Regions from separate parts of the Streptomyces sp. NPDC003248 genome, predicted to be linked through region 1. Evidence: riboswitches for the same ligand, from Rfam matches in the RefSeq annotation. Region 1 holds a riboswitch; each other region holds the start of a gene.
What was found. A riboswitch is a leader RNA that binds a small molecule or an ion and turns the genes downstream of it on or off. The one in region 1 is predicted to bind S-adenosylmethionine.

Region 1 (9,544 bases):
TCTGCGCACCGCCCTCGTCGTCACCGCCGCCGTCACCGCCGGCTTCCTGACGACCGCCTGCGAGGAGGGCACGACCGACGCCTCTCCCGTCGCCGCGTCCGGCACCACCGGCGCCGCCGGCTCCTCCTCGTCCGGCGGAGCCCAGGGCACCTCCACCGACGGCGCCGACGACGGCGGTGCGACGTCGACCGCGACCGGCCGGGCCACCGGCACCGGCACCGGCACCGACTCCGTGTCGGGCTCCTCCACGGAGGCCGGGGACAAGTCCGGCTACGGCCAGTCCTGCGGCACCAACGACCTGGTCTGGAGCGCCGAGGAGATGACCCAGGCCGGCGGCTACTACCGGATCAGCGTCAAGGCCCAGCCGGGCATCACCTGCGTCCTGCCCGGCGGCCTGCCCGTCATCGCCTTCGGCTCGGGCGGCACCCAGGCCGGTCCCGCCGAACAGGTCGCCGGCGACGAGATCACCCTCTCCGGCGACACGACGGCATACGCCGGCGTCAGCCCGAAGAGCACCGGCGGCGACGGCGGCACCGAGTACGGCACCGTCATCGTCTCCGTCACCGACGACGACCCCGACCCCCTCTCGCTGGAGGTCGGCAGCGTCCTCGTCGAGGAGCCCCTCGTCACCGGCTGGCACACCGACCCGCAGGACGCCGTCCCCTTCACCTCCTGAGACCCGTCCCTGGAACGGGCCGGGCGGGCGCGCGGTGTGCGGCGGCGCACCGCGCGCCCGCCCGGTGTCGGTCTCAGGCCCCCAGCAGCGGCAGCGGCGGGAAGTCGTGGCCCTCCCACAGACGGCGCGAGGTCTCCTCCGGGTAGGGGCGCACCTCCGGCCGCGCGTCCAGGATCTGCACCAGCCGCCGTTCCGTGTCGTACGCCGGCCAGCCCGGGTCGCCGGTGCCCGCGAACGCCGTCCAGGCGCCGCGCATGAAGGACGACAGGGCCCTCGCCTCCTCCGTCACCTCCGCGTCCCCGAACAGCAGGGCCCCGAGGTCCGCCCGGTAGGTGCCGAACAGCAGGGGGATGTCCAGGCCGTGGCAGGCGCCGAAGGCGCCGTCCAGGGCGGGGGCCGGCCAGGTCAGCTCGTAGACGTGGGCCCGGCCGCCGCCCGCGGCCTGCGCCTCGGCCAGCCGCAGGGAGGGCATGTGGAACAGCCAGTCCGACTGCACCCGCTCGTACAGCTCGCCCGGACCGGCCTGCGGGAAGGCGGCCCGGTACGCCCGCTCCCCCGCCTCCCCGCCGCCCGGCCCGAACATCCGCAGGGCGTCCGTCGCCTGATCCTCCGTCACCTTGCCCAGGCGCCCGGCCATGGCGACGAAGAGGCGGTACTCCTGCGCGTTGTGCCCGACGAGCAGCTCGACGTCCCGGCCCGCGCCCGCCGCCAGCGCCTGCCAGGGGGTGACCGGCAGGACCTCGCCGTCGACGACCGGCGAGAACGGGGTGACGGTGGGCGCGACCCGGCCCCACCGGTCCACGCGCGCCGCCATCTTCTCGCCCAGCGCCGCCCCCGCCTCGGGCAGCTCCCGCGGATCGACGGTGGCCAGGTCGGCGGCGGTCGGGCGCAGCCCCGCCTCGGCGGCGATGGCGGCGGCCAGGTCACGGGCCAGCTCGTCGGAGAAGTAGGTGCCGGGCACGCTCTGCGCGACGGCCCGCCCGAACAGGCCCCGCGCGCTCGGCACGGCCAGCAGCGCCGCCACCGAACCGGCGCCCGCCGACTCCCCGAAGACGGTCACCCGGCCCGGGTCCCCGCCGAAGGCCGCGATGTTGTCCCGCACCCACTCCAGGGCGGCGACCTGGTCGAGCAGCCCCCGGTTGGCGGGGGCGCCGTCGATCCGGGCGAACCCCTCTATGCCGACGCGGTAGTTGAGGGTGACGACGACGAGGTCGCCGGCGCGGGCGAGGTGCTGGGCGTCGTAGCCGGGGCTGCCGGAGTGGCCGATCTTGTAGGCGCCGCCATAGATCCAGACCATCACCGGGCGGGGCGCGGCGGAGGGACTCGGGTCCGGCGTCCAGACGTTCACCGTGAGCCAGTCGTCGCCGGTGGGGGCGGCTCCCCCGGGGCCGAGGAGGCCCGCCTCCTGCGGGGGCGGCGGGCCGAAGGCGTCCGCCTCCCGGACGCCCTCCCAGGGGACGGGCGGGCGGGGGGCCTGGAAGCGGTCCGCTCCGACCGGGGGCGCGGCGAAGGGGATGCCCCGGAAGACGGCCAGACCGTCCTCCCGGCTCCCGCGCACCGCTCCCGCGGCGGTCCGTACGACGGGTGCGGGCGCCTGCTCCCGGTGTTCGGCTGTCGTCATCGCTTCGCCACTCCTCACTGCGGGGCTACAGGGGCTCTCCGGGGAACGGAGCGGCGGCGCGGAAAGTGCCGGGCGGCCGCCGTCCCGCCGGCGCGGGCGGCCTCGGCGCGGCGCCCGGCCGTGCGCCGCGCCCACGGCGGCCGCCTCGCCAGGCCCCCGCCCCGACATCCCGACACCCCCTCGGCCACCCCTCCCGTTTCCCGACATTTCATCGCCAATTCGCCGTCCGTTACGGGATGTTCCCGGCTCTCCTCACGTGGAGCAGCACCGCTGGGCACCTCGTCGCCGACCGGCTCAGGCTCGTGGTGGAACCCGATCCGAAAGGCCATCACCCATGCCCGTACACGGTTTCGCCCTGACGTCCGCCGCCCTCGCCCTGTCCTCCGTGTCCCTCCTCGCGCCCTCCCCGCACTCCGCGCCCGCCGCCGCCGCGGCACAGGCCACGCCCCTGATCATCGGACACCGCGGCGCGGCCGGCCTCGCCCCGGAGAACACCCTGGAAGCCATCGACCGGGCCGACCGGGCCGGCGTCGACTGGGTCGAAGTGGACATCCAGCGCAGCAAGGACGGCGTCCTGGTCGTCATGCACGACCAAGACCTCGTCCGCACCACCGACGTCCGCACGGTCTTCCCCCACCGCTCCCCCTGGAAGGTGGGCGACTTCACCATGGCGGAACTGGGCAGGCTCCGCGCGGGGGCCTCGCCCCAGTGGAAGGGGACCGCGTACGCGTCGGCCCGTATCCCGACCCTCGGCCAGGTGCTCGACCGGCTCGACCGCAACGGCCAGGGGCTGCTGCTGGAGGTGAAGTGGCCGGGGAACTTCCCCGGCGTCACCCGGGACATCCTGAAGGTCCTCGACCGGAAGGGCTGGCTGGACGCCCACCACGTCGACGACCGCCTCTACGTGATCAGTTTCCTGGCCGGCGCCCTGAAGGAGGTCCGCGCCAGGCGTCCCGACATCAAGCTGGGCATCTGCGACGAGACCCCGTCGTCGGGCGAGCTGGCGTCGTACGCGACGTTCGTGGACGTCATCAACCCGGACCACCGTGCCCTCACCCAGGGCTATGTGCGCAAGGCGCAGGCCCTGAAGGGCCCGCACGGCCGGCCGCTGAAGGTGTGGCCATGGACGGTGAACACCGCCGGGCCGGCCCGCCTCCTGCGCGACTGGCACGCGGACGGCATCACCACCGACGTCCCCGACACGATCGGGAAGGCGCTGGGACAGGGCTGACGGGGGATCACCCGCCGCGCCGGGCGGTCCTGGCGGGCACGGCGGGGCGGCGGGGCGGCGGGGGGCGGGCACGGCAGGCCGGCGGCCCCGGCCCCTGCCCCTGCCCCTGCCCGGGAACGCCCGAGGGCGGCACCCCCTGTGGGAACAGGGGATGCCGCCCTCGGTACCGCGGACGGGTCCGATCCTCGGGAGGATCAGAAGTCCATGTCACCGCCCGGCATGCCGCCGCCGGCCGGGGCAGCGGCCTTCTCCGGCTTGTCGGCGATGACGGCCTCGGTGGTGAGGAACAGCGCGGCGATCGACGCGGCGTTCTGCAGCGCGGAGCGCGTCACCTTCGCCGGGTCGATGATGCCCTCGGCGACCAGGTCGACGTACTCGCCGGTCGCGGCGTTCAGGCCGTGGCCCGGGGTCAGGTTGCGCACCTTCTCCACCACGACGCCGCCCTCGAGGCCGGCGTTGACCGCGATCTGCTTCAGCGGGGCCTCGAGCGCCAGCTTGACGGCGGCGGCACCGGTGGCCTCGTCGCCCTCGAGCTCCAGCTTCTCGAAGACCTGGGAGGCCTGGAGCAGGGCCACGCCACCACCGGCGACGATGCCCTCCTCGACGGCCGCCTTCGCGTTGCGGACGGCGTCCTCGATGCGGTGCTTGCGCTCCTTGAGCTCGACCTCGGTGGCGGCACCGGCCTTGATGACGGCCACGCCGCCCGCGAGCTTGGCCAGGCGCTCCTGGAGCTTCTCGCGGTCGTAGTCGGAGTCGCTGTTCTCGATCTCGGCGCGGATCTGGTTCACGCGGCCCGCGACCTGCTCGGAGGAGCCGGCGCCGTCGACGATGGTGGTCTCGTCCTTGGTGATGACGACCTTGCGGGCCTTGCCCAGCAGGTCGACGGTCGTGTTCTCGAGCTTGAGACCGACCTCCTCGGAGATGACCTCGCCGCCGGTGAGGATGGCGATGTCGTTCAGCATCGCCTTGCGGCGGTCGCCGAAGCCCGGGGCCTTGACCGCGACGGACTTGAAGGTGCCGCGGATCTTGTTGACGACCAGGGTCGACAGGGCCTCGCCCTCGACGTCCTCGGCGATGATCAGCAGCGGCTTGCCCGACTGCATGACCTTCTCCAGGAGCGGGAGCAGGTCCTTGACGTTCGCGATCTTGGAGTTCGCGATCAGGATGTACGGGTCGTCGAGGACGGCCTCCATACGCTCCATGTCGGTGGCGAAGTACGCCGAGATGTAGCCCTTGTCGAAGCGCATACCCTCGGTGAGCTCCAGCTCCAGACCGAAGGTCTGGGACTCCTCGACGGTGATGACGCCTTCCTTGCCGACCTTGTCCATGGCCTCGGCGATGAGCTCGCCGATCTGGGTGTCGGCGGCGGAGATGGAGGCCGTGGAGGCGATCTGCTCCTTGGTCTCGACGTCCTTCGCCTGCTCCAGCAGGGCGGCGGAGACGGCCTCGACGGCCTTCTCGATACCGCGCTTCAGGGCCATCGGGTTGGCACCGGCGGCGACGTTGCGCAGACCCTCCTTGACCAGGGCCTGGGCGAGAACGGTCGCGGTGGTCGTACCGTCACCGGCGACGTCGTCCGTCTTCTTGGCGACTTCCTTGACCAGCTCGGCGCCGATCTTCTCGTACGGGTCCTCGAGCTCGATCTCCTTGGCGATGGAGACACCGTCGTTGGTGATCGTGGGCGCGCCCCACTTCTTCTCGAGGACGACGTTGCGGCCCTTGGGGCCGAGCGTCACCTTCACGGCGTCCGCGAGCTGGTTCATGCCGCGCTCGAGGCCGCGCCGCGCCTCCTCGTCGAACGCGATGATCTTGGCCATGTGAAGTGGTCCCTCCAGGACTGGGGGTGATTCCTTCGGACCGCGCCCGCGCCCGCGACGGACGGCTCGCCTGCCTCGTGGTTCCTTCCCCACCCGGCCTGCGGGCCTCACCGACCCGGTCCTTCGTTGTCACTCTCACCTTCAGAGTGCTAACGCCAATGATTAGCACTCGGGCATGCCGAGTGCAAGCGCCTCGGGGGGATCGTCCCCGGCGCGAACCGGACGAAGGCACCTGCACCACCCCGGTCGCACGGCCCCCGGACCGGAGCGTCCCGGCCCGCCCGGCGCTGCGGAAGGCCTCCCGGAGCGCCCCGGCGCGGGCGGGCAGCACGAAGGGCCCGCACCCCCGTCGGGGTGCGGGCCCTTCGTCGAAAAACGTTGAAAATCGTTCAGGCGGTGACGCGAACCATGTCGGCCTGCGGGCCCTTCTGACCCTGCGAGATCTCGAACTCGACCCGCTGGCCCTCTTCCAGGGTGCGGTAGCCGTCCATCTGAATCGCGCTGTAGTGGACGAAGACGTCCGCACCACCGTCGACCGCGATGAAGCCGTACCCCTTCTCCGCGTTGAACCACTTGACGGTGCCCTGAGCCATGCCTAACTCCCCTATTACTGGCCCTTGCACAGATCCACACTTCGCGGATCCGGGTCAGACCTCACCCCCCAGTTGATTGGAGGCGTGCGCCGGAACGCGTCGACCGCGGCTGAATGTATCTGCCCCACTGCCGTCTGCAACAGGTCAATCGGACGAGAATTCTGGACGTCGACGGTCCGGAATATGGTGAGAATTCTCCCGAATTCAGGGCAATTCGGGCCACATAAAGGGAACAGAAGGCGCAAAAGACCTGCACACTTTGGCTACTTCTCACCGCATGTGAAGTCCGGGCTCATATGCGTTCGGCATGCGATGGGCGGCGCGTTCCCCAACTGTACCGTGCTCAACCACATTGAATTGCCTCCTCCGCTTCTCTTACGGAGGAGGCAATTCGATGAACTCTGGGTAATCGGCGTTACCGAGGGTTACTACCGGTGGGTAGGGAGTGGGCGTCAGCCGCCGGCGACGGCCGGGATGATCGAGACGCCGGCGCCGTCCGGGGTCGCCGTCTCCAGCCCCTGCTCGAACCGCACGTCGTCGTCGTTGACGTACACGTTGACGAACCGGCGCAGCTTGCCCTGGTCATCGAGGACGCGCGCGGCGATACCGGTGTGGTTCTTCTCCAGGTCGGCGATGACCTCGGCGAGGTTCGTGCCCTCGGCGGCGACCTCGGCCTGACCGCCCGTGTAGGTGCGCAGGATGGTAGGGATGCGGACGGTGACGCTCACGGTGTTTCCTCCGGACGGGTAGGCGCCCAGCGGGGCGCGGGGAACTGCGCGACCAGCCCCCGCGGCCCGCAGACGTACAACGGCCTCTCTCAGGCGAGACCGGCCTCGTGGAACGACTCCAGGTTCGGGCGGATGGTGGCCGTCAGCCCGGTCCCGGCGACCGCGTCCAGCGTCTTGAGGCCGTCTCCGGTGTTGAGCACGACGGTCGTCAGCGTCGGGTCCAGCAGACCGGCCTCGATCAGCTTCCTGGTGACGCCGACCGTCACACCGCCCGCCGTCTCGGCGAAGACGCCCTCGGTCCGCGCCAGCAGCTTGATCGCGTCGACCACCTGCTCGTCGTTCACGTCCTCCACCGCACCGCCCGTGCGGCGCGCGATGTCGAGGACGTAGGGGCCGTCGGCCGGGTTGCCGATGGCGAGGGACTTGGCGATGGTGTCCGGCTTCTGCGGGCGGACCACGTCATGGCCGGCCTTGAAGGCCACGGACACCGGGGAGCAGCCCTCGGCCTGCGCACCGAAGATCTTGTACGGCCGGTCCTCGACCAGACCGAGCTTGATCAGCTCCTGGAGCCCCTTGTCGATCTTCGTGAGCTGCGAGCCGGAGGCGATCGGCACCACGATCTGGTCCGGGAGCCGCCAGCCGAGCTGCTCGCAGATCTCGTACGCGAGCGTCTTGGAGCCCTCGGCGTAGTACGGCCGCAGGTTGACGTTGACGAAGCCCCAGCCCTCGCCCGCCGGGTCGCCGATGAGCTCGGAGCAGAAGCGGTTGACGTCGTCGTAGTTGCCCTCGATGCCGACGAGTTCGCCGCCGTAGACCGCGGCCATGACGACCTTGCCCTGCTCCAGGTCGTGCGGGATGAACACGCAGGAGCGGAAGCCGGCGCGGGCGGCCGCGGCGCCGACGGCGCCGGCCAGGTTGCCGGTGGAGGAGCAGGAGAGGGTGGTGAAGCCGAAGGCGCGGGCGGCCTCCAGGGCCTGGGCGACGACACGGTCCTTGAAGGAGTGCGTCGGGTTGCCGGAGTCGTCCTTGACGAAGAGCTTCCCGGCCTCGACGCCCAGCTCGCGCGCCAGGTTGTCGGCCTGGACGAGCTTGGTCCAGCCGGGGTTGATGTTCGGCTTGTCCGCCACGTCGGCCGGGACGGGCAGCAGCGGGGCGTAGCGCCAGATGTTCGCGGGGCCCGCCTCGATGCGCTTGCGGAGCTCTTCCGGGTCGTACCCGGAGAAGTCGTAGGCGATCTCGAGCGGGCCGAAACACTCCTCGCAGGCGAAGACCGGGCCGAGCGGCACGCGGTGACCGCACTCGCGACAGGAGAGCGCCGCGGCCGGACCGAGATCGACGGAGGGGGTGGTGCTTGCAACTGTCTGCGCAGCCATGTGAGGCGAGGCCCTTTCTCCTCATCTTCCCCACGACGCATCTCGCCGTGAGACGGAATTGGCACCTTCCCGAGCCGGGAGCCTCGCGGTGATCGTCGACTGCCTGTGGCAGCGATCCGTACGAGACCGGCTGGAGGGTTGCCGGGGCTTCATCGGGCCGTGTCCCTCTGCCCCTCTGGATGAGCGGTATGTGGTTGTGAGCGCGGGCGACCCCGGACATGCGATGGTCATCCGCGTTGTTCAAGACTGTAACCGAAGGCCAGGACAGTTGAGGGAGACGTCCGAACCGCGAGATGGATCACACTGTCACCTCGCGTGTACCTGGTGTGATCACAACAGTGAGGAGCCGCAGACCGTGCTGGAAGAAGTCGAGCGCTGGCTGGCCGCCCGCTCCTGGTCCGTGACCGATCGCCCGCTGCACCGGATCCTGGCCGCCAAGCGCGCCTCGGGCCAGACGGTGTCCGTCGTGCTGCCCGCGCTGAACGAGGAGGAGACGGTCGGCGACATCGTCTCCGTCATCCGCCACGACCTCATGCACCAGGTACCGCTGGTCGACGAGATCGTCGTCGTCGACTCGGGATCGACCGACCGCACCTCCGAGGTGGCCGCGGCGGCCGGGGCCCGGGTCGTCCACCGGGACACGATCCTGCCCCGCCTCCCGGCCGTGCCCGGCAAGGGCGAGGTCCTGTGGCGCTCACTGCTGGTCACCACCGGGGACATCGTCTGCTTCGTCGACGCCGACCTGAAGGAGTTCTCCTCCGACTTCGTCTCGGGCATCGTGGGCCCGCTGCTCACCGATCCGGGCGTCGACCTGGTCAAGGCCATGTACGACCGCCCGCTGGCCGGCGGCGCCGGCCAGGGCGGCCGGGTGACGGAGCTGATGGCCCGCCCGCTGCTCAACATGCACTGGCCGCAGCTCGCGGGGTTCGTGCAGCCGCTGGGCGGCGAGTACGCGGCCCGCCGCCGCCTGCTGGAGCAGCTGCCCTTCCCCGTCGGGTACGGCGTGGAGCTGGGGATGCTGGTCGACGCCCTGCACCTGGTGGGCCTGGACGCGCTGGCCCAGGTCGACGTCGGGGTGCGCAAGCACCGCCACCAGGACGGGCAGGCGCTCGGCCGGATGGCCGCGGCGATCTACCGCACGGCGCAGCTGCGGCTGGCCCGCGGGCACCTCGTCCGCCCGTCCCTGACCCAGTTCGAGCGGGGCGCGGACGGCTTCGAGCCGCGCACCTACTCGGTCGACACGGAGGAGCGGCCGCCGATGGCGGAGATCGCCGAGTACGCGACCCGCAAGGTCGCGTGACCCGGCGACGACGCCCCGGCGGACGCGCCGTATACGGCCGGACACGACCGGTTCACGCCCCCCGTCCGTACGTTTGAGCGGATCGAGTCCGGGCTAGGTTGAGGCGTATGGCTTCCACGCACGGTCCTGCTGCTCAGGGTGCTCAGGTGCTGGTCGCGTCCAACCGCGGCCCGGTCTCGTACACCGTCGGCGAGGACGGCTCGCT
Region 2 (9,544 bases), on a different contig from region 1:
CAGCCGCCCTCGTACGCCCGCGCCAGCCGGTCCGCGTCCCCGGCGAAGCCGAAGTCGTCGTCGGCGGGGAGGTCCTCGGGCGACTCCCCCGCGGCGAGGGCGCCGACGAGTTCGGGGGCGACCTGCCGCGGGGTGCGGCCGGTGCCGCGGTAGCCGATCCAGTCGGCGTAGCCCTCGGAGAGCCACAGCGGGGTGGCGGCGTTGGTGTGGGCGCGGGTGGCGACATGGGTGGTCTCGTGGGTCAGTACGACCTGCTGCCCGAGCGGGCCCAGCGAGCCGTACGCGTCCGGGTTGACGACGACCCGGTCCGCGGGGGCCGGGCCCGCGCCCCCCGTCTCGGCCGTGGTGACCGCGGCGATCCCCCGGTAGGAGGAGGCGGGCGAGCCGAGCAGCGCCGCCATGCCGTCCAGCGACCCGGGGACGAGCAGCACGACGCCGCGCGCCCAGTCCGTGCCCCAGGCCTCCGAGACGGCGGGGACCGCCCGGTCGGCCAGGCCGGCGAAGTCCCGCAGCCGGGCGGTGGACTGCCCGACGCCCAGCACCAGGCTGTGCGCGCCGCGGACGACGGTCACCGTGCCCTGGTCCCACAGCTGTTCGCCGGCCTTCCCGGCGGGCCGCTCGGAGGTGACGGTCCAGCGTCCGTCCGCGTCGCGGGCGAGGCGCACGCTGCGGTCGGCGGTGACCGGGGCCCGGTCGTGACCGGTGAGGCGGTAGCTGAGCTCCGCGTCGGCGGTGGCGGTGTCGCCGCTGCGGTGCACGGCGGTCACCCGGTAGGACCAGCCGGCCAGCGGCACGGCCCGCAGCCGGGCGTATCCGGCGCTCGGACCGGTGGCGGCGTAGGCGTCCGCGTCGTGGGCCAGCAGGGCGGCGGCCCGCCGGTCGAGCACCCGCTGCACATCGGCCCGGACGCCGTCCGTCGCGGGCCGTCCCCCGCACCCCACGAGCAGCACCAGCAGGAGCACCGGGGACAGCAGCGCCCGCCACAGCCCCGCGTCCCGGGATCCGCGCGCCCGTCTTCGACCAGCCATTCTCCCGATCGTACGGGGACCCGCCCGGGCCGGAACCCGGCCCAGGGGCCCGTCAGGGCCGCGTCACCGCCGACACGGGCATCATCCCGACCGGGTCGTAGCGCACCGGCGCGCCCGGATAGGGGGCGTGGATGACCTGGCCGTTGCCGGCGTACATGCCGACGTGGCCGGCGTCGGAGCGGTAGGTGACGATGTCTCCGGGCCGGGCCTGGGAGAGCGGGACCTGCCGGCCGGCGTACGCCTGCGCCTGCGAGGTGCGCGGCAGGGAGACGCCGGCCTGCGCGTACGACCACTGCACCAGGCCCGAACAGTCGAAGCCGGAGGGCCCGTTGGCGCCCCAGACGTACGGCCTGCCGAGCGCGGAGCGGGCGGCGGCCAGGGCGGCGGCCGCCCGGCCCGAGGCCGGGGCGGCGCTCCCGGGGCCGGGCAGGCCGGCGCGGCCGGAACGGGAGGCCCGGTCGTAGGCGGCGCGCGCCGCGGACGGCAGGGAGTTGAGCAGTTGCCGGGCCCTGGCGAGCTTCCCCTCGACGGTCCGCTTGTGCCGGGCGACGGCCTTGCGGCTCTTCTCCAGCTCGCCCAGCTGCCGGGACGCCTCGGCGCGTTCCTGGGCCAGGTCGCGCAGGGCGTCCTGGAGGTCCGACAGCTCACCGGCCTGGTGGGTGGTGATCCGGTCGAGGACGGAGGCCCGGTCGAGGTAGTCCTCGGGGTCGTCGGAGAACAGCAGCGCGAGGGACGGGTCGAGGCCGCCGGAGCGGTACTGCGCGCCGGCCAGCGAGCCGAGCCGCTCGCGCAGGTCGTTGACGCGCTCCTGCTGGCGGGCGATCCGGTCCTGGGAGTCGCCGACCTGCCGGCGCAGCGCCCCGGCCCGCTCGCCGGCCTCGTTGTAGGCCTCGGTGGCCTTCTCGGCCTGCCGGTAGAGGCGGTCCACCTCGGCGCGGGTGTCGTCGAGCGGTGCGGCCTGGGCCGGTACGGCGGCGGACACGGCGCCGAGGAGGGCGGTCGTGGCGGACAGGACGCACAGGGCACCCCGGTCGAACCCGGACGGTGCAAGGCGGCGATGGGACCCCACGGGAAGCCGCGCTCCTTCCACTGACGGACGAGGAAACGCGGCGACAGTAGCCCGGTGGTGGGGGCCCGGCAAAAGACCCGCGCGGCCACACACCGTGACGCCCCGCCTCTGACGCAGGTCATGGGCGGGGCGCGGGGTCAGTTCACGTGGTGGCGATTCGCCCGTTCGGGCGGCACGGTGTCGTGATCTTGAGGGTGGTCAGATCCGGACGCCGAACTGGAACGGCATGTTGTCGATCGACTCGTAGCGCACCACGGTGCCGGTGCGCGGGGCGTGCAGCACCTGGCCGTTGCCCGCGTAGAAGCCGACGTGGTGCTGGTCGCTGTAGAAGATGACCAGGTCGCCGACCTTGAGGTCGGACTGGGAGTAGATGCGCGTGCCCGCGTTGGCCTGGGCCTGCGAGGTGCGCGGGATGGAGACGCCGGCCTGGGCGTAGGCCCAGGAGGTCAGGCCCGAGCAGTCGAAGGACGAGGGGCCGGTGGCGCCGTAGACGTACGGCGAGCCGATCTTGCTCTGGGCGGCCTGGAAGGCGGCGAGGGCGCGGCTGGAGGCGGACGCGGTGCTGCCGAGGTCGACGCGCTCGCTCGACGAGCGGCTGGCGCGGGCGTCGGCGGCGGCCAGTTCGGCCTTCTCCTCGGCGGTCAGCGTGTTGAGGAGCTTCTGCGCCTCGGCCAGCTTGGCCTGGACTTCCTTCTTCTTCTTGCCCAGCTCGGTCCGGGTGGAGGCGAGGTCCTTGAGCTTGTCGGACGCCTCGGCGCGGTCCTGGGCCAGCTCGCGCTGCTTCTCCTGGATCTTCTTCAGCGCCTCGACCTGCTGGGCGCTGAGCTGGTCGGCGGTGGACGCCTTGTCCAGGTAGTCGTCCGGGTCGGAGGAGAGGAAGAGCTGGAGGGAGGAGTCGATGCTGCCGGTGCGGTACTGGGCGGCGGCCGCGAGGCCGATGCTGTCGCGCAGCTCGTTGAGCTCTTCCTGGCCGCTGGCGACGTCGTCCTGGATGGCGGAGATCTCCTTCTGGAGGGTCTCCTGCTTCTCCTTGGCGCCGTTGTACTTCTCGGTGGCCTTCTCGGCCTCTTCGTAGAGCTTGTCGACCTTGGTCTTGACCTCGTCCTTCGTGAGCTTCTCGCTCGGGGCCGCGTTGGCGGCCTGCGAGCTCAGGACGACAGCCGCGGCGGCCGCGGTGGTCAGCACGGTCACACGTGCGCGGCTCGGCTGCTTGGGTCGACGGTGGGACGCCACGGAGGACGAGCTCCTTCTTGTGAGTGATCACTCGTGCGGAGGTTCGATGGCAGACCCTAGTGACCATCCTGTGATCAGTTCAAATCCTCGCACCAAAAAAGTCGGTGACGCAACGCATTCTTTACGGCAACTCACGTGTGGTAATGCTCGATTGACGCTACGTTGCGTGACGATTCCACCAATTCGGGCATTAAACCTGTACGTTGACCATCAGGTCGCTATCAGGTCAGTCGCTTGAGGAGTACCGCAGACGCGACAGGCCGCGCCCCCACCCGGGCCACCCCGTCGGCCACCTCGCGGTCGGTCGAGGCGACGATGACCGGACGGCCGGGCGGTTCGGCCCGCACCAGCTGGCGGATCAGCTCGTCGGCGGTGACGCCCGGCTTGGAGAACAGCACCCGCACCCCGCGCGGCGGCGCCAGCAGCACCGGCGCGGCCAGTTCGGCCCCGTCGAAGACGCAGGTGACCTCGGCGCCGGTCTGCGCGGCGAGCTGCGAGAGCTGCCCGAGCAGCCGCAGCCGCTGCTTCTCCAGTGGCATCTGCGGATAACCCGTTTTGGTGACGTTGTACCCGTCGACCACGAGGTGCGCCTGCGGCAGGGCGAGCAACTGGTCCAGGATCGCGGGGTCGTTCTCCGACAGGGCCCGGGCCGCGATGTCCTTCGGGGTCATCCGTCCGGGTTCCACGGCGTCGACGGTCTCCGCCGGCCGGACCGACACGGGCGGCAACGCCAGCTCCCTGCGCAGCCCCTGGGCCGCGTCCAGCACGGTGTCCAGCAGCAGCCGCACCCGCATGTCCTCGACGCTGCGCCCCTCGCGCGCCGCCCTGCGGGTGGCCTCCAGGGCGGTCTCCACCTCCCCGAGCCGCGCCTTCAGCCGCCGTGTCTCGCTCTCGGCGGCGGACACCTGCGCCTGCCCCTCGGTACGGACCGCTTCTATCTCGCCCTGCACCTTGCGCAGCGCGGCCTCGCCGCGCTTGACGTCGCTGAGCGCCGAACGCAGCTTGCGGTGAAGCGATTCGGCTTCCTTCCTCGCCGTCTCCAGCTCGGCCCGCAGCCGTTCGGTCTCGGCGCGGGTCTGCGCGCGGGCCTGGGAGAGCTGGTCGCGCAGCCGCTCCAGTTCCGCGCGGCTCTCCTCGCCGGCGCGCTCGGCGTCCGCCCGCTGCGCCTCCTCGCCGGCCGCGGTCACCAGCTTCACCCAGTCGACGGGCCGCAGCACGTAGGCCGCGGCCGCCACGTCGAGCGGGTCCGCGGCCGGGGGCGGCGAGCCGGAGTCGAGGGCGCCGGCCAGTTCCGGCTGGGCCTCTCTGAACTTCTCGGCGATGCGCTGCCGGAACAGCGTGTCCGTCTCCAGCGCGGCCGCCATCGCGTTGCCCGCGAACTTCGCCCGCCGATTGGGGGCGAACCGGGCGTACTGCCGCAACTGGGCGGGCAGTTCGGCGACGGTCAGCCCTCCGAAGCCGTCCGAGACGATCTGGACGACCCGGCGGCGCACACCGTCGGGCAGCGGACGGTCGAGCACCTCAGCGGCGCCGTCGCCCGGCCCCCCGCCTGCGCTCTCCACCATCCGTCACACCCCAATTTCTGAGCCGGGCCCTCCCCCGCTCTCGACTTCTCTCGAACGGGAGGGCCCCCGTCGTCAGGAGCCGGCGCCCGGCCTGTCCACGAGTTCCACCTGGTCCACGGCGTTGCACCAACGGCACCGCACCGACTCGATGGTCTCACTGACCACCTCGCGCTCCTCGACCGTGGGCTCGCCGGCGAGATCGAGGTGGACGTACTCCACGACCTTCGACGAGCGCGTCACGTCGAACCGGGTGAGGTTGCCGCAGAGCGTGCAGCGCCACCGCGTCGTGGCGGTCGGCAGGGGAACCGTCATCGTGACCGTCCGCTTCCTTCTAGTGTCGGGCTTCCGGCGCCGGGGCGCGCCCAAGGGCTCCCCGGTCCGTGTGGCTCGTAACCCTACGGCCTGGCGGGTACTCGCCGCCCATCCGTCCACGGCGGCGAGGCGGTCCATGGACGTACGTCCCGTTACGTCATGCTCTGTACTCATGATCAGGGACTGGAGCGGCGCCGTCAGCCGGAGCGTGGGCAGAGCGGTCCGGCGGCCGGCGGCGCCGGTGACGTACGGACTGATCGCCCTGTGCTGTGTGATCTTCCTGGCCGGCCCCGCCTCGGGCCTCGACGCGGGGTACGGCACCGCGGAGGAGCTGCCGGCCGTCCGGCGCGCCTACTTCCGCCGGTGGGGGGTGATCCCGGCCGAGCTGTTCGAGGGGTCCGCGCGCGCCGCCCTCACCCCCGCCACGGCCCTCTTCGTCCACGGCAGCTGGGTGCACCTGCTGGGCAACATGCTGTTCCTCCACGTCTTCGGGACGATGACCGAGCACCGGATGGGCCGCCTCCGCTTCGCCCTCTTCTACCTCGGCTGCGGCTACCTGGCCCTGCTCGGCTACGCCGCCGCCCACGCCGGCTCCGGGCAGTCCCTGGTCGGCGCCTCGGGGGCCATCTCCGCGGTGCTCGGCGCGTTCCTCCACCTCTTTCCCCGGGCGCGCGTCACCAGTCTCCTGCCGTTCCTGCTCTTCCTGCCGCTGCGCTTCCCGGCGTGGGTGGTGCTGCCCTTCTGGGCGGCCCTGCAATGGCTGGCGGCGGGGCGGGCGGGCCCGGGGCCGGGCGTGGCCTACCTGGCCCACCTGCTGGGCTTCGGCCTGGGCTTCGGCTGCGCGTGGGCCGGGCGCAACGGGACGACTAGAGTGAAAGCCGCCCGAGCCCCGGCCCCCGAGGGAGAGAACCAGCCGTGATCACCGCGATCGTCCTGATCAAGACCAGCGTGGACCGGATCCCCGAGATCGCCGAGTCGATCGCCTCGCTGGAGTCCGTGAGCGAGGTCTTCTCCGTCACCGGGACGTACGACCTGATCGCCATGGTGCGGGTGCGGCGGCACGAGGACCTCGCCGAGGTGATCCCCGGGCGGATCAGCAAGATCCCCGGCGTCGAGGCGACGGACACGCATGTCGCTTTCCGGACGTACTCGCAGCATGATCTCGAGGCTGCGTTCGCCATCGGGCTGGACTCTTAGCGCGGGAGCGCCTGGGGGCGCGGAGCGTGTGTGCGGCTGCCGGTCGGCTGTGGCTGGTCGCGCCCACGCGGCGGAGCCGCATGTCGACACGGCCCCGCGCCCCTGCGGTGCTGTCCCTGACGTCGGCTGCCTCACACCGCCGGGACGCAGCGGCCGTCCTCCGTGCGGTACTGCCACTTGGCGCCGCTCCCGACCAGTTCCTTCACCGCGGTCACGAAACGCTCCACGTGCTCGTCCGGCGTCCCCGCGCCGAAGCTCACCCGGATCGCGTTGAGGGACTTCTCGCCCGGCGCCGCCTCGGGGGCGCCGCACTCGCCCTGGCTGCGCGGGTCGCTGCCGAGGAGGGTGCGGACGAGGGGGTGGGCGCAGAAGAGGCCGTCGCGGACGCCGATGCCGTACTCGGCGGAGAGGGCGGCGGCGAAGTGGGAGCTGTTCCAGCCCTCGACGACGAAGGAGATCACGCCGACGCGGGGGGCGTCGTCGCCGAAGAGGGACAGCACGCGCACCTCGGGGACCTCGGCCAGCCCCGCACGCACCTTCTCGACGAGGTACCGCTCCCGGGCGACCAGCGTGTCGAAGCCCGCCTCCGTCAGGGTCTTGCAGGCGGAGGCGATGGAGTAGGCGCCGATGACGTTCGGCGAGCCCGCCTCGTGCCGGGCGGCGCTGTCGTGCCACTCCACGTCCACTCCCCCGTCCTCGCGCCGGGTGACCTTGCGGCTGGCGCCGCCGCCGGCCAGGTACGGCTCGGCGGCGCGCAGCCAGTCGGCGCGGCCGGCCAGGACGCCGGAGCCGAACGGGGCGTACAGCTTGTGCCCGGAGAAGGCGACCCAGTCGACGTCGAGGTCGCGCACGGACACCGGGTGGTGGGGGGCCAGCTGGGCGGCGTCCAGGACGATCCGGGCTCCGTGGGCGTGGGCGGCGGCGGCCAGCTCGCGCACCGGCCACAGCTCGCCGGTGACGTTGGAGGCGCCGGTCACGCAGACCAGGGCCGGGCCGTACGGGTCGCGCTCGGCGAGCGCGCGCTCCAGGGTCTCGACGGCCTGGCGCGGGGTGCGCGGGGCGTCGAGGTAGGTGACCCGGGCGTCCTTCCAGGGCAGCAGCGAGGCGTGGTGCTCGGTCTCGAAGACGAAGACCTGGCAGCCGGCGGGGAGGGCGGCGGCGAGGAGGTTCAGGGAGTCCGTGGTGGAGCGGGTGAAGACCAGCTGGTCGTCGTCGCGGCAGTCGAGGAACTCCGCGACCGTCCGGCGGGCGTTCTCGAAGAGGTCCGTGGACAGCTGGGAGAGGTAGCCGGCGCCGCGGTGGACGCTGCCGTAGTACGGGGCGTAGGCCGCCACGTCGTCCCAGACGCGCTGGAGGGCGGGGGCGCTGGCCGCGTAGTCGAGCGCGGCGTAGGTGACCTCCCCGCCGGTGACGAGCGGCACGGTGACATCCCGGCCCAGAACGGGCAGCGGGGCACAAACGGACTGGGCGGAGGCAGCGGTGGAGACGGACATGGCGGAACTCCCGTGAGGACGCGTCGAACCGCCGTGCCGGACAGCGCGTCGACGGCACGGAGGGAAGAGGAAAGAGGGGTATGCGGAGGCGGGGCTCTGCGGCCCTATCGCATTCGCTTGCTCACGGGAGGCTCCTCGACGACCAGGACCCCTGCCCCGCCGCTGAATCAAAAGCGTGCGAGGGGTCCGCGCTTGCCGTGGGCCTTGCTGCCCACGGCCTGGTCTTCACCCGGGGCACCCCGCCACGGACGGAGGGTTGCCGGACAGTCGGCCGGGGCCTCATGACTGTCACTCATGACCTGAGGAGGAAAGTACGGTAAACGATCGCGGTCCCGCAACTCCTGTCCGGATCGCGGGACCGCTTCCCAGGCCCTGTCGTCAGGCGTTGCTGGCCGCCACCCAGCGCTCCAGCACCCGCGCGGCCGCACCGGAGTCGAGGGACCGCGCCGCCTTCTCCATGCCGGCGCGGATCTGCTCGGCCAGCGGTGCGTCCGTCGGCTCCAGCGCCATCAGCGCCGCCGCGGCGTTCAGCAGGACGGCGTCCCGCACCGGCCCCCGCTCGCCCTCCAGCAGCCGGCGCGCGACCTGCGCGTTGTACGAGGGGTCGGCGCCGCGCAGCGCCTCGACGGACACCAGCTCGATGCCGACGTGCCGCGGGTCGAAGGTCTCCTCGGTCACCTTGCCGTCGCGGACGATCCACACCCGGGAGGTGGAGGTGGTGGTCAGCTCGTCGAAACCGTCGTCGCCCCGGAACACCAGCGACGAGTGGCCGCGCTCGGCGAAGACGCCGGCGACGATCGGCGCCATGCGCGGGTCGGCGACCCCGACCGCCTGGGCACGCACCCGGGCGGGGTTGGTGAGCGGGCCGAGGACGTTGAACACCGTGCGGACACCCAGCTGCTTGCGGGCGGCGCCCGCGTGGCGCAGCGCCGGGTGGAACTTGACCGCGAAGCAGAAGGTGATCCCGGCCTCCTCGGCCACCTCGCTCACCCGCTGCGGCGTCAGCTCCAGATTGACGCCCAGCTGCTCCAGGACGTCCGATGCCCCGGACGCGGAGGAGGCGGCCCGGTTGCCGTGCTTGACGACCTTCGCGCCGGTTCCGGCGACGACGATCGACGCCATGGTGGAGATGTTCACCGTCTTCGCGCCGTCGCCGCCGGTGCCGACGATGTCGACGGTGGGGCCGGGCACCTCGATCAGGTTGGCGTGCTCGTACATCGTCCGTACGAGACCGTTGATCTCCGCCACGGTCTCGCCCTTGGCCCGCAGCGCCACCACGAAGGCGGCGATCTGGGTGTCGGTCGCCTCGCCGCGCATGATCACGTCCATGGCCCAGGCGGTCTCCTCCGAGGAGAGGTCCCGGCCGTCCAGCAGACCGTTCAGCAGGACGGGCCAGGAACGGCCCGCCGCGGTGTCGCCTCCAGCGGGGGTCACAGCGCTCATAAGCCGCTCCTGGGTGTCATGGTGGTCCCGCTCCGACGGGACACGCGTCTCAACGGGTCCCACCCTATCCAGCCACGGGGAACGGCGAAGGGCCCCGTCCGAACACCGGACGGGGCCCTTCTGCGGTTGCGTGGCGACGCAGTGATCAGTGGTGGCCGTGGCCGCTCGTGATCTCCCTGTACTCCTCGACGGTCGGCTTGGCGA
Region 3 (9,544 bases), on a different contig from region 1:
CCCCGGCGGCCACGCCGAAGGCCGCCATGCCGCCCACGAACCAGCCGGTGGTCTTCGCGTTGAGCGGGCTCGTCGGCGCGGTGGTGAGGGTTCCGTGCCGGTCCACCCACACCCGTACGGCGGTGCCCTTGCGGGTTCCGGGATCCACGTAGGCGGTGCCCGTCCGCACGACGCCGCTGCCGTCGGTCCAGCGGACCCGGGCCGGTTGGCTCGCCATGTCGTCGTCGCGCCCGGCGTCCGTCGTCAGCCGGGCGGTGACCTGCCGGCGTTCCGCCGCTTGGGCGTGCACGGTGCGCAGGGACGACTCGTACGCCGTCAGCCCCGCGCCGACCGCTGCCGCCGGCAGTCCGAGGACGAGGACGACCATCAGGAAACGTCGGAACCAGGCTTCGATCCTGTCGGAGGTACGCCTCAGTGGGTTCGTTCCCTTCGGCGTGCGGTCGTTGCGCGCCGGGTGCGGACCGGATGTGTACGGCGAACCGTGTGCGCTCATGAGTCGGCCTCCAGCAGGTCGCTGGTCCGGTCCCCCACCGCCTTGGTCCCATCATCGGACAGCAGGGCACTCAGGTCACAGGGCCGAACGTCCCTGCGGTCCGGTTTCCGGCCCCGCGAAACCGGCCGCCGAGCCCGGTCCGTCCTCACCGCTCGCGGGCACGTCGGTCGCCTGCGGGGAACGACCGCGACGGGACACGGCGCATCATGCGGTACCGCGAGACCCGGACCACCCGCGCGACCGGATGCGTCCACCCTCGCGGTGTCCTTCCCAGCTTCCTACGAGACGGAGGCCGCTGCCATGCGGCCGGTCGTCACGGTGAGCCCCGACGGCTCGTCCGGGAGCCCGGCCGCTGCCCACCGGGCCGCCGGCGAGGCCGAGTGGTGCCCACCGGCAGGGCGGCTGCGGCACGCAGCGCCCTCGCCTTGTCCCTGCCTCCGCGAGACACCCGCGGGTCCGTACCGGTGCGTTCCATCCGACCCGCTGCGCAGGTCGGTCACTCATGCGGCTCACACGGGGACCGCGATGACGGGACAGTGGGCGTGGTGCAGGACCCCCTGGCTCACCGAGCCGCGCGGCATTCCCTTGAATCCACCGCGCCCCCGGGTTCCCACGACCAGGCCCAGCGCGTGTTCCGAGGCTTCGGTCAGGACGTGCACCGGGTGGCCGCGGACGACTTCGTGGTGCAGCTCCACGTCGGGGTACGCCGCCGTGCGGCCCGCGACCGTCTCGGACAGCACACGGCGGCGTTCCCGCACGGTGGCGGCCTCGTCCAGGACACCGAAGACCGGCGGATGCCACACGTACGGGGCCCTCAGGAGCGCTCCGCGCAGAGCCGCCTCCTCGAACGCCGCGTCCACCGCCGCGGCCGCATGAGCCGCCGCGAAGGATCGGGGCCGACGCCCACCACGATCGGCCGACGCCCGTCCGCATCAGCCATGGCGCCTCCAGGTGAACTCCGCGCCGCCGACGGTTCACGCTCCTTCCAGCCTCACCCGTGCCACCGGACACCGCCACGCCACGGTTTCACCACACCTGCCGAGGACCCACGCTCTGCCCGCCTCACAGCGCCGCGGTCGGGACTCCCGTGTCGGTCTCGTCGGCGCCGGTGGCCGAGCGGACCCTGCGGCGGGCCAGCCACAGGGCCAGGGCTGTGAGCAGCAGGGCCACGGCCAGCAGGGCGAGCGGGCCACCCGTGCGGAGGAGCCACAGCAGCCGGGCGGTCGTGGTCGCGTCGTCGGTCTGGTGCCGCACCGAAGCCTGGGCGCCGCGGACGTCGACATCGCTCACGGGGAAGAGCGTCACCGGCCCCTCCGTGCTCTGTGTCCGCGCGAGAACCGTCTGATGCAGCGTGCCGTCCAGTGACAGCCCGGTCTCCGCGTCGACCCAGCCTTGCCGCTTCGTGGCAGTCGTGTAGGTCAGCGGTACCGTTGCCGGAAGTGCGTCCAGTGTCTGCTGTGGCGGGCGTTGCGCCTCCGGCAGGGCGGAGACCAGGCCCACCACCGCTTCCCGGGGCAAGGCGGGCGGCAGGGCCTTCAGTGTGGCGGGGTCGGCAAGGGGCCCGTCGGACGTGATGGCGTACACGTAGGCTTCGCGGCCGTTGACGGACTGCGCGCCCTCGTAGGTCGCCGGGAACACGCTGCGCGTACCGGTGTCCCAGAACCGGTAGTCCCGCTTCTCGGGTTCCAGAGGCCAGGAAAGGACGAGTCCCTCGTGCTTCTCGGCCCCGGAACCCGCCGGTGCGGCACGCTCGGTGAGGTCGCGCCTGTCCAGCGCCCACAGATGCGTGGAGGTGCTCAACTCCGCGCCGTTCGGACCGCGCAGCACCGCGTCGTCGGAGACCAGGGCCGTCCGGCCGTGTGTGTCTTCGACCTCGATACTGCGGTCCAAGGTGACAGGCACGTCCTTGAGGAAGGCCTTGCCCGGGTCACCCGCCTGAAGGGCTGTCGCGTTGAGCAGCGTGGCCGTGCCCTCGTACCGGAAAGTGCTCTTGGCGTCGGCCGGCACCTGGTGCAGTGCGGGATAGACCGTGAACCGTGTGACGGCCGAGGCCGCCACCAGAATCACCGCCGATCCGGTCAGTACCCAGCTGGTTCTTCGCATGACTTCTCCTCAGGGGAGCTTCCGCAGACGGAAAAGAACTTAGCGAGCGCTAAGAAGGTAGGGGGGTCGGATGATGCCGTCAACACATCCGACCATGAGTGGCTTATTGGCATTCAGGGTGATCGAATTCAACAGATCGAGCCACGGATCGATGGGGACCTCTTCCTAGACTGAGCGATCGATAAACAACTTCCGGTGAGTCCTGCCGTACGGACAGACCCCGTTCGGTCGCCGGCTCGCGCCACTTGCGGATCAGGGCCGCTCGGCCGGTGCGGTGCGCGACCGCGATCGTGCCGCGTCGGGCGTCGAGTTCGTCCTCGCCGGGCTCGATGTCGGGCAGCGGCCCGTCCGGGTCGGGGGCGGACAGGTCGGCGCCCCCGTACGGCATTGACGTACGACAAGACCGCTCCGTACCATCGCGACCGGCATTGAGTGTCAGCGTCAAGCCCTGGCTCGCTGACCGGCAACCCTCCCACGCGGTGGGGTGCTCCAGGTGAAAGCCCGGCGGGATCACCGACGATTCCCGCAAGCGCGTGGCCCCGGGACGGGGGCCGGAGATGGGGAGGACAGGCGTGCGACACGGCGTTGACCTGGCTGTCCCCTTCGCCGACGCCACAGCGTTCTCCCGGCTCTCACGCCGGCGCCACATCGATCTGAAGCGCTCGACCAGCTGCCTCTGTCGGCCCTGACGAGCTCGTCCGCCGCCGGCTGACGTCCGTCACCGGCCCACGCGTGCTTCGTGCTTTTCCCGGCGCCGTTCCCGGTGCCGTCCCTGACCCCCGTCTGTACAGCGCTCCCCCACCGCCGGTGTCGATCCGGCCGGGGCCGCACGCCCATGCACGGCCGTGCCCCACACAGCACCCCGTGCCTGGTGACACGAGTAGGAGAACCCCTCCGTGACAGCACTCCCGGATTTCAGAGCCTCTCGATGGGCGCCCCTGGCCGCCCTGCTGACCACCAGTGTTCTGCTGACCGCCTGCGGGTCGGGCGCCGACGGCTCCGGCAGCGGAACCGGCCGGCCGACGTCCGGCGGCACCTTGACCTTCGCGGTGGGTTCCGACTCCGGCTGCGTGGACCCGCAGCAGGTCGGCAGCAACGAGAGCATCTATTCGGTGCGCCAGACCGTGGACTCCCTGACCGACCAGGACCCCGAGACCGGCAAGATCGTGCCGTGGCTGGCCGAGAGCTGGGACGTCGACTCCGAGGCGACGACGTTCACGTTCCATCTGCGGTCGGGGGTCACCTTCAGCGACGGGTCCGAGCTGACCGCCCAGGTGGTGAAGGACAATTTCGACGCGGTGCCGAAGCTCGGCGCCCTGGGGTCCCTCGCCCAGGGCTATCTGAGCGGCGTCAAGAGCACCACCGTGGTGGACCCGCTCACCGTCAGGGTGACCTTCAAGGAGCCCAACGCGCAGTTCCTCCAGGCGACGTCGACCCACTCGCTGGGCATCGAGTCGTCGGCGAGCGCGAAGAAGAGCCCGCAGCAGAAGTGCAGCGACGGCGTGATCGGGTCCGGACCGTTCGTGCTGAAGCAGTACGTGCAGAACCAGTCGATCACCCTGGCCAAGCGCACCGGGTACGACTGGGGCTCCTCGCTGTGGTCCAAGAAGGGCGAGGCCTACCTGGACAAGCTGGTGTTCAAGGTCGTGCCCGAGGCGGGTGTCCGGGCCGGCAGCCTCCAGTCCGGGCAGGTGGACGCGATCAGCGGCGTCGGCAAGGCCAACGAGGCGGCGCTCAAGGGCGGTCAGGTCACCCTCCAGCGCCGGGCCAACCCCGGTGTGGTGTTCGGACTGGGGCTCAACAACGCGCGGCCCGTGCTGAAGGACACCAAGGTGCGCCAGGCGATCCTGGCCGCCGTCGACCGGAAGCAGATCGCCGACACCGTCTTCCCGACCGGCACCGAGCCGGCGACCAGTGTCCTGGCCCACACCACACCCGACTACACCGACCTCTCCGCGGACCTCGCGTTCGACGCGGCCAAGGCGAAGTCCCTGCTGGACGCGGCCGGTTGGAAGGCGGGCGGCGACGGCGTCCGCACCAAGGACGGCAAGAAGCTGAGCCTGACCATCACCTGGTTCCCCAACGCGACCACCAACCAGCCGGCACTGGAGCTGGTCCAGCAGCAGCTGAAGGCCGTCGGCGTCGACGTGGTGCTCAAGCAGCTCCAGGTCAGCCAGTTCGCCACCACGCTCCAGTCGGGTGACTTCGACGTGGTGTGGGGCAACGTGACCCGCTCCGACCCCGACATCCTGCGCAGCTCCTTCTCCACCCGGCTGGGCAACTTCTACCGGCTGCCCGCCAGTTCACTGGACACGGTGCTGTCCGGGCAGGCCGCGACCACGGACACCGCCCGGCGCGGGCAGCTGGTGGCCGAGGCGCAGGAACTGCTCGTGCGGAACGCGTACAACGTGCCGGTGGTGGAGCTCCAGACCCAGCTGGGCGTGTCGAAGAAGGTGCACGACCTCGCCTTCGACTCGGGCAGCCGGATCCAGCTGCACGACACCTGGATCGGCTAGCGTATGCGCCGCTATGTGATCAAACGGCTGGCCCAGGCGGTCGGGGTGCTGTGGGCGGCCTACACGGTGTCGTTCCTGGTGCTGGACTACCTGCCCGGTGACCCGGTCACCGCGATGGCCGGTGCCGGGATGGACTCCGGGCAGGTCGACCCGGCCCAACTCGCCGCGCTGCGGCACGAGTACGGCTTCGACAAGCCGGTGCTCGCGCAGTACGCCGAGTATCTCGGACGGGCCGTGCGCGGGGACTTCGGCGACGCGGTCTCCACCGGCCGCCCGGTGACCTCCACGCTGGCCGACGCGCTGCCGCAGACACTCCAGCTGACCGGTGCCGCGCTGCTGCTCGCGGTGGTGCTCGGCGGCGGTCTCGCGGTGGTGGCGACGTACACCTCGCGGCGGTCGCTGCGGCAGCTGCTGCTGTCGCTGCCCCCGCTCGGGGTGTCGGTCCCGACGTTCTGGGTGGGCCTGCTGCTCGTCGAGGCGTTCTCCTTCCGGCTCCACTGGTTCCCGGCGTTCGGCAACGACGGGCTGGGCGGCCTGGTGCTGCCGGCCCTGACGCTGGCGGTCCCGACCGGCGCGCAGATCGCGCAGGTGCTGGCCAAGAGCCTGCTCACCGCCCTGGACCAGGCCTATGTGGAGACCGCGCGCGCCAAGGGCGCCGGCCGGTGGCGGGTGCATCTGCGGCACGCGCTGCGCAACGCGTCGCTTCCCGCGCTGACGGTCGTCGGCCTGCTGGTCGGGCAGCTGATCGCCGGCTCGGTGGTCGTCGAGACGGTGTTCTCCCGCGACGGCCTCGGTCGGGTGACCGCGGCGGCGGTCACCGCCCAGGACATCCCGCTGGTCCAAGGGGTGGTGGTGTTCGGGTCGCTGATCTTCGTGGCGACGAACCTGGTCGTCGACCTCGTCTATCCGCTGCTGGACCCGCGGATCGTGGTGGCCTCGGACAGGAGGGCGAGCTTCGCATGAGTCAGAGCCTTGTCGACGAGAGGGCCGAGGCCGCCCTCGGCCCGGCCCGCCCGGTCGAGGCCGGTGACCCCGCGGAACCGGGCCGTCGGGCCGATGTACGGCAGGTGCTGCGGTTCCTGCTGCGCCGCCCCGGTCTGCTGCTGTCGGCCGCCGTCCTCGTGCTGGTGGTGCTGGCCTCGTTCCGGCCGGACCTGTTCACCTCGCAGGACCCGCTGAAGGGGGTGCCGTCGCAGAACTTCCGCGGCCCGAGCGGCAGCCACTGGTTCGGCACCGACGAACTGGGACGCGACGTGTTCTCCCGTGTGGTGCACGGCGCCCAGCTGTCCCTCAAGGCCACGCTGATCGCGGTCCTGGTCGCGTTCGTGGTCGGCGGTCTGCTCGGCGTGGTCGCCGGGTTCGTGGGCCGCTGGGTGGACGACGTGCTGATGCGCTTCGTGGACGTCCTCCTCTCCATCCCCGCGCTGTTCCTGTCGCTGGCCCTCGTCACCGCGCTCGGGTACGGGACGGTGAAGGTGGCGGTCGCGGTCGGGGTCGCGAGCGTCGCCTCCTTCGCCCGGGTGGCGCGCGCCGAGGTCCTGCGGATACGGCAGGCGGTGTTCGTCGAGGCGTCCCGCTCCTGCGGGGCCCGCTGGTACTCGGTGCTGGGCCGGCACGTGCTGCCCAACGCCGCCGGCCCGGTGATCGTCCTGGCCACGCTGGACTTCGGCGCCTCGATCCTGGCCGTGTCGGCGCTGAGCTTCCTCGGCTACGGCGCGCCGCCGCCGGCCCCGGAATGGGGGACGTTGATCTCCGACGGCCGCAACTACCTGGCCAACGCCTGGTGGCTGACCGCGCTGCCCGGTCTGGCGATCGCCGCGACCGTGCTGGCCACCAACCGCGTCGCCAGGGCGCTGGACGGCGAATGGTCCCGGCAGCGATGAGCGACGAACACGAGAACGGTGAGGACGTGACCACACCACTGCTGGAGATCCGTGGACTGTCCGTGTCGTACCGCACCCGGGGCGGCACGGTACCGGCCGTGCGGGGCGTGGACCTCGACGTGTGGCCCGGGCAGGTGACCGCCGTGGTCGGCGGGTCCGGCTCCGGCAAGAGCACCACCGCACACGCCGTCACCCGGCTGCTGGCGGCGAACGGCCGGATCGACGCGGGCACGGTCCGCTTCGGCCGGCACGACCTCGCCACCCTGTCGGAGGCGGAGCTGCGCACCGTGCGGGGCGCGCAGATCGGGCTGGTCCCGCAGGACCCGACGGTCTCGCTCAACCCGGTCAAGCGGGTCGGCGAGCAGGTCGCCGAGGTGCTGCGCATCCACGGTCTGGCGACCCGCCGTACGGCGGCCGTCGAGGCGGTCGCCGTGCTGGAACGGGCCGGGCTGCCCGACGCGGCCGTCCGCGCCCGGCAGTACCCGCACGAACTGTCCGGCGGCATGCGGCAGCGGGTGCTGATCGCCGTGGCCATCGCCGCGAAGCCCCGGCTCATCGTCGCCGACGAGCCGACCAGCGCGCTCGACGTCACCGTGCAGCGCGTCATCCTCGACCACCTCCAGCACCTCACCGAGGAGTCGGGCACCGCGATCCTGCTCGTGACCCATGACCTGGGGGTGGCCGCCGACCGGGCCCAGCGCCTGGTGGTCATGGAGCGGGGCAGGGTGGTGGAGGCGGGCGACACCCGTGACGTCCTGGCCGACCCCCGGCACGAGTACACCCGGCACCTGCTGGCCGGCGCCCCGAGCCTGGCCACCGCCCGGCCCCGCACACCGGCCTCCGCGCCGAAGGCGGGTGCGACGCCCCTGGTCGAGGCGCGCAACCTGGTCAAGGAGTTCAGGCTGCCGCGCGCCGGGGGCGAGGCCCGGACCGTGCGCGCGGTGGACGACGTCAGCCTCACCCTGCATCGCGGGCAGACGCTCGCCCTGGTCGGGGAGTCGGGATCGGGCAAGTCCACCACCGCCCGCCTGGTGCTCCGCCTCGCCGACGCGACCTCCGGACAGGTCCTGTTCGACGGCGCCGACGTCACCGCCGCCCGGGGCGACCGGGTCAGGCTGCTGCGCCGCCGCGCGCAGCTCGTCTACCAGAACCCGTACGCCTCGCTCGACCCGCGCTTCTCCATCGGCGAGGTGATCACCGAGCCGCTGCGGGCCTTCAAGGTCGGTGACCGCGCCTCCCGGCTCGCCCGCGCCCGCGAACTGCTCGACCGGGTCGCGCTGCCCGCCTCGACGCTGGAGCGCCGCCCGGCGGAGCTGTCGGGCGGACAGCGCCAGCGTGTGGCCATCGCCCGCGCCCTCGCCCTCTCACCCGACCTGGTGGTGTGCGACGAGCCCGTCTCCGCGCTCGACGTATCCGTGCAGGCGCAAGTCCTGGAGCTGCTGGCCGAGTTGCAGGCGGACACCGGCGTGGCGTACCTGTTCATCTCCCACGACCTGGCCGTCGTGCGCCAGATCGCGCACCAGGTCGCCGTCCTGCGGGCCGGACGCGTCGTCGAGACCGGCCCGCCCGAGGACCTGTTCACGGAGCCCCGCCACGCGTACACCCGCGCACTGATCGCGGCGATCCCCGGCGGCCGTCTCCCCTCCCCCGCCGCGGAAGCCACCACGAGTTGAGGACCGGCGTCACATGAGCACTCCCACCATCACCTCGCTGGCCTTCCTCACGCCCGGCAACTTCACCGACGACGACCCCCACGCGGGCCTGGAGGAGACGCTCCGGCTGTTCGAGTACGGGGAGCGGCTCGGCTACGACGGCGCCTGGATCAGGCAGCGCCACCTCGAACACGGCGTCGGCTCGGCGGCCGTGTTCCTCGCCGCGGCCGGCCAGCGCACCGAGCGGATCGAGCTCGGCACCGCGGTCATCCCCATCGGTTACGAGAGTCCGTTCCGTCTGGCCGAGGACCTGGCACTGGCCGACGTGCTGTCCCGGGGCCGGCTCCAGATCGGTTTCAGCACCGGGATGCCGCACGCCGACCTGCTCGGCGACCTGGTGTACGACGGGGACTGGCGCGGCTTCGACCTGTCGTACGGCAGGATCACCCGGGTCGTCGAGAACCTGCGCGGCGGCTACCTCGGCGGCCCGGACACGGTCATCCACTCGCCGGGCAACGTCCAGCGCCCGCGGCTGCAACCGCACAGCCCCGGCCTGGCACGGCGGATCTGGTACGGCGGCGGGAGTCTTCGCTCGGCGCGCTGGGCCGCCGGGAACGGCCTCGGTCTGCTGTCCGGCAACATCGTCACCGGCGAGGGCACCGACGACTTCACCACCGCCCAGCTGAACCTGCTGTCCGCGTACCGGCGCACGCTGTCGGGGGACCGTCCGGCGTGCGTGGCGCTGGGCCGGGTGATCGTGCCGCTCGACAGCGCCGACGCGGCCACCCGGGCCCGCTACCGCACCTATGCGGCGGGCCGCCACGAACGCACCCTGGCGCCCCAGGGCCCGAAGCGCACCCTGTTCGCCCCGGACGTCGTGGGGACCGCCGAGGAGAT

Region 2: linked by a shared signal. The riboswitch ahead of ACZ3KJ_RS04320 (aminotransferase class V-fold PLP-dependent enzyme) and the one ahead of thrC (threonine synthase) in region 1 are both predicted to bind S-adenosylmethionine.
Region 3: linked by a shared signal. The riboswitch ahead of ACZ3KJ_RS26775 (putative leader peptide) and the one ahead of thrC (threonine synthase) in region 1 are both predicted to bind S-adenosylmethionine.

What each region holds. Positions count from the first base shown of each region.
Region 1 covers NZ_JBVHDT010000006.1:394,762-404,305, forward strand. Annotated here, with positions in the region: gene ACZ3KJ_RS17865 (DUF4232 domain-containing protein) at 1-676, shown strand, start outside; gene ACZ3KJ_RS17870 (carboxylesterase/lipase family protein) at 750-2,297, opposite strand; gene ACZ3KJ_RS17875 (glycerophosphodiester phosphodiesterase) at 2,632-3,528, shown strand; gene groL (chaperonin GroEL) at 3,723-5,345, opposite strand; gene ACZ3KJ_RS17885 (cold-shock protein) at 5,735-5,938, opposite strand; gene ACZ3KJ_RS17890 (MoaD/ThiS family protein) at 6,391-6,666, opposite strand; gene thrC (threonine synthase) at 6,756-8,039, opposite strand; SAM riboswitch class I at 8,058-8,225, opposite strand; gene ACZ3KJ_RS17900 (glucosyl-3-phosphoglycerate synthase) at 8,395-9,339, shown strand; gene ACZ3KJ_RS17905 (alpha,alpha-trehalose-phosphate synthase (UDP-forming)) at 9,447-9,544, shown strand, end outside.
Region 2 covers NZ_JBVHDT010000001.1:1,017,393-1,026,936, reverse strand. Annotated here, with positions in the region: gene ACZ3KJ_RS04355 (hypothetical protein) at 1-1,028, opposite strand, end outside; gene ACZ3KJ_RS04350 (C40 family peptidase) at 1,081-2,097, opposite strand; gene ACZ3KJ_RS04345 (C40 family peptidase) at 2,296-3,330, opposite strand; gene ACZ3KJ_RS04340 (NYN domain-containing protein) at 3,552-4,895, opposite strand; gene ACZ3KJ_RS04335 (hypothetical protein) at 4,968-5,207, opposite strand; gene ACZ3KJ_RS04330 (rhomboid family intramembrane serine protease) at 5,380-6,126, shown strand; gene ACZ3KJ_RS04325 (Lrp/AsnC family transcriptional regulator) at 6,123-6,404, shown strand; gene ACZ3KJ_RS04320 (aminotransferase class V-fold PLP-dependent enzyme) at 6,536-7,897, opposite strand; SAM riboswitch class IV at 8,081-8,197, opposite strand; gene trpD (anthranilate phosphoribosyltransferase) at 8,276-9,340, opposite strand; gene qcrB (cytochrome bc1 complex cytochrome b subunit) at 9,486-9,544, opposite strand, start outside.
Region 3 covers NZ_JBVHDT010000013.1:80,321-89,864, reverse strand. Annotated here, with positions in the region: gene ACZ3KJ_RS26790 (Rv1733c family protein) at 1-493, opposite strand, end outside; partial or broken gene ACZ3KJ_RS26785 (universal stress protein) at 1,003-1,368, opposite strand; gene ACZ3KJ_RS26780 (porin PorA family protein) at 1,556-2,596, opposite strand; SAM riboswitch class IV at 3,021-3,134, shown strand; gene ACZ3KJ_RS26775 (putative leader peptide) at 3,154-3,285, shown strand; gene ACZ3KJ_RS26770 (ABC transporter substrate-binding protein) at 3,493-5,112, shown strand; gene ACZ3KJ_RS26765 (ABC transporter permease) at 5,116-6,075, shown strand; gene ACZ3KJ_RS26760 (ABC transporter permease) at 6,072-6,995, shown strand; gene ACZ3KJ_RS26755 (dipeptide ABC transporter ATP-binding protein) at 6,992-8,668, shown strand; gene ACZ3KJ_RS26750 (LLM class flavin-dependent oxidoreductase) at 8,682-9,544, shown strand, end outside.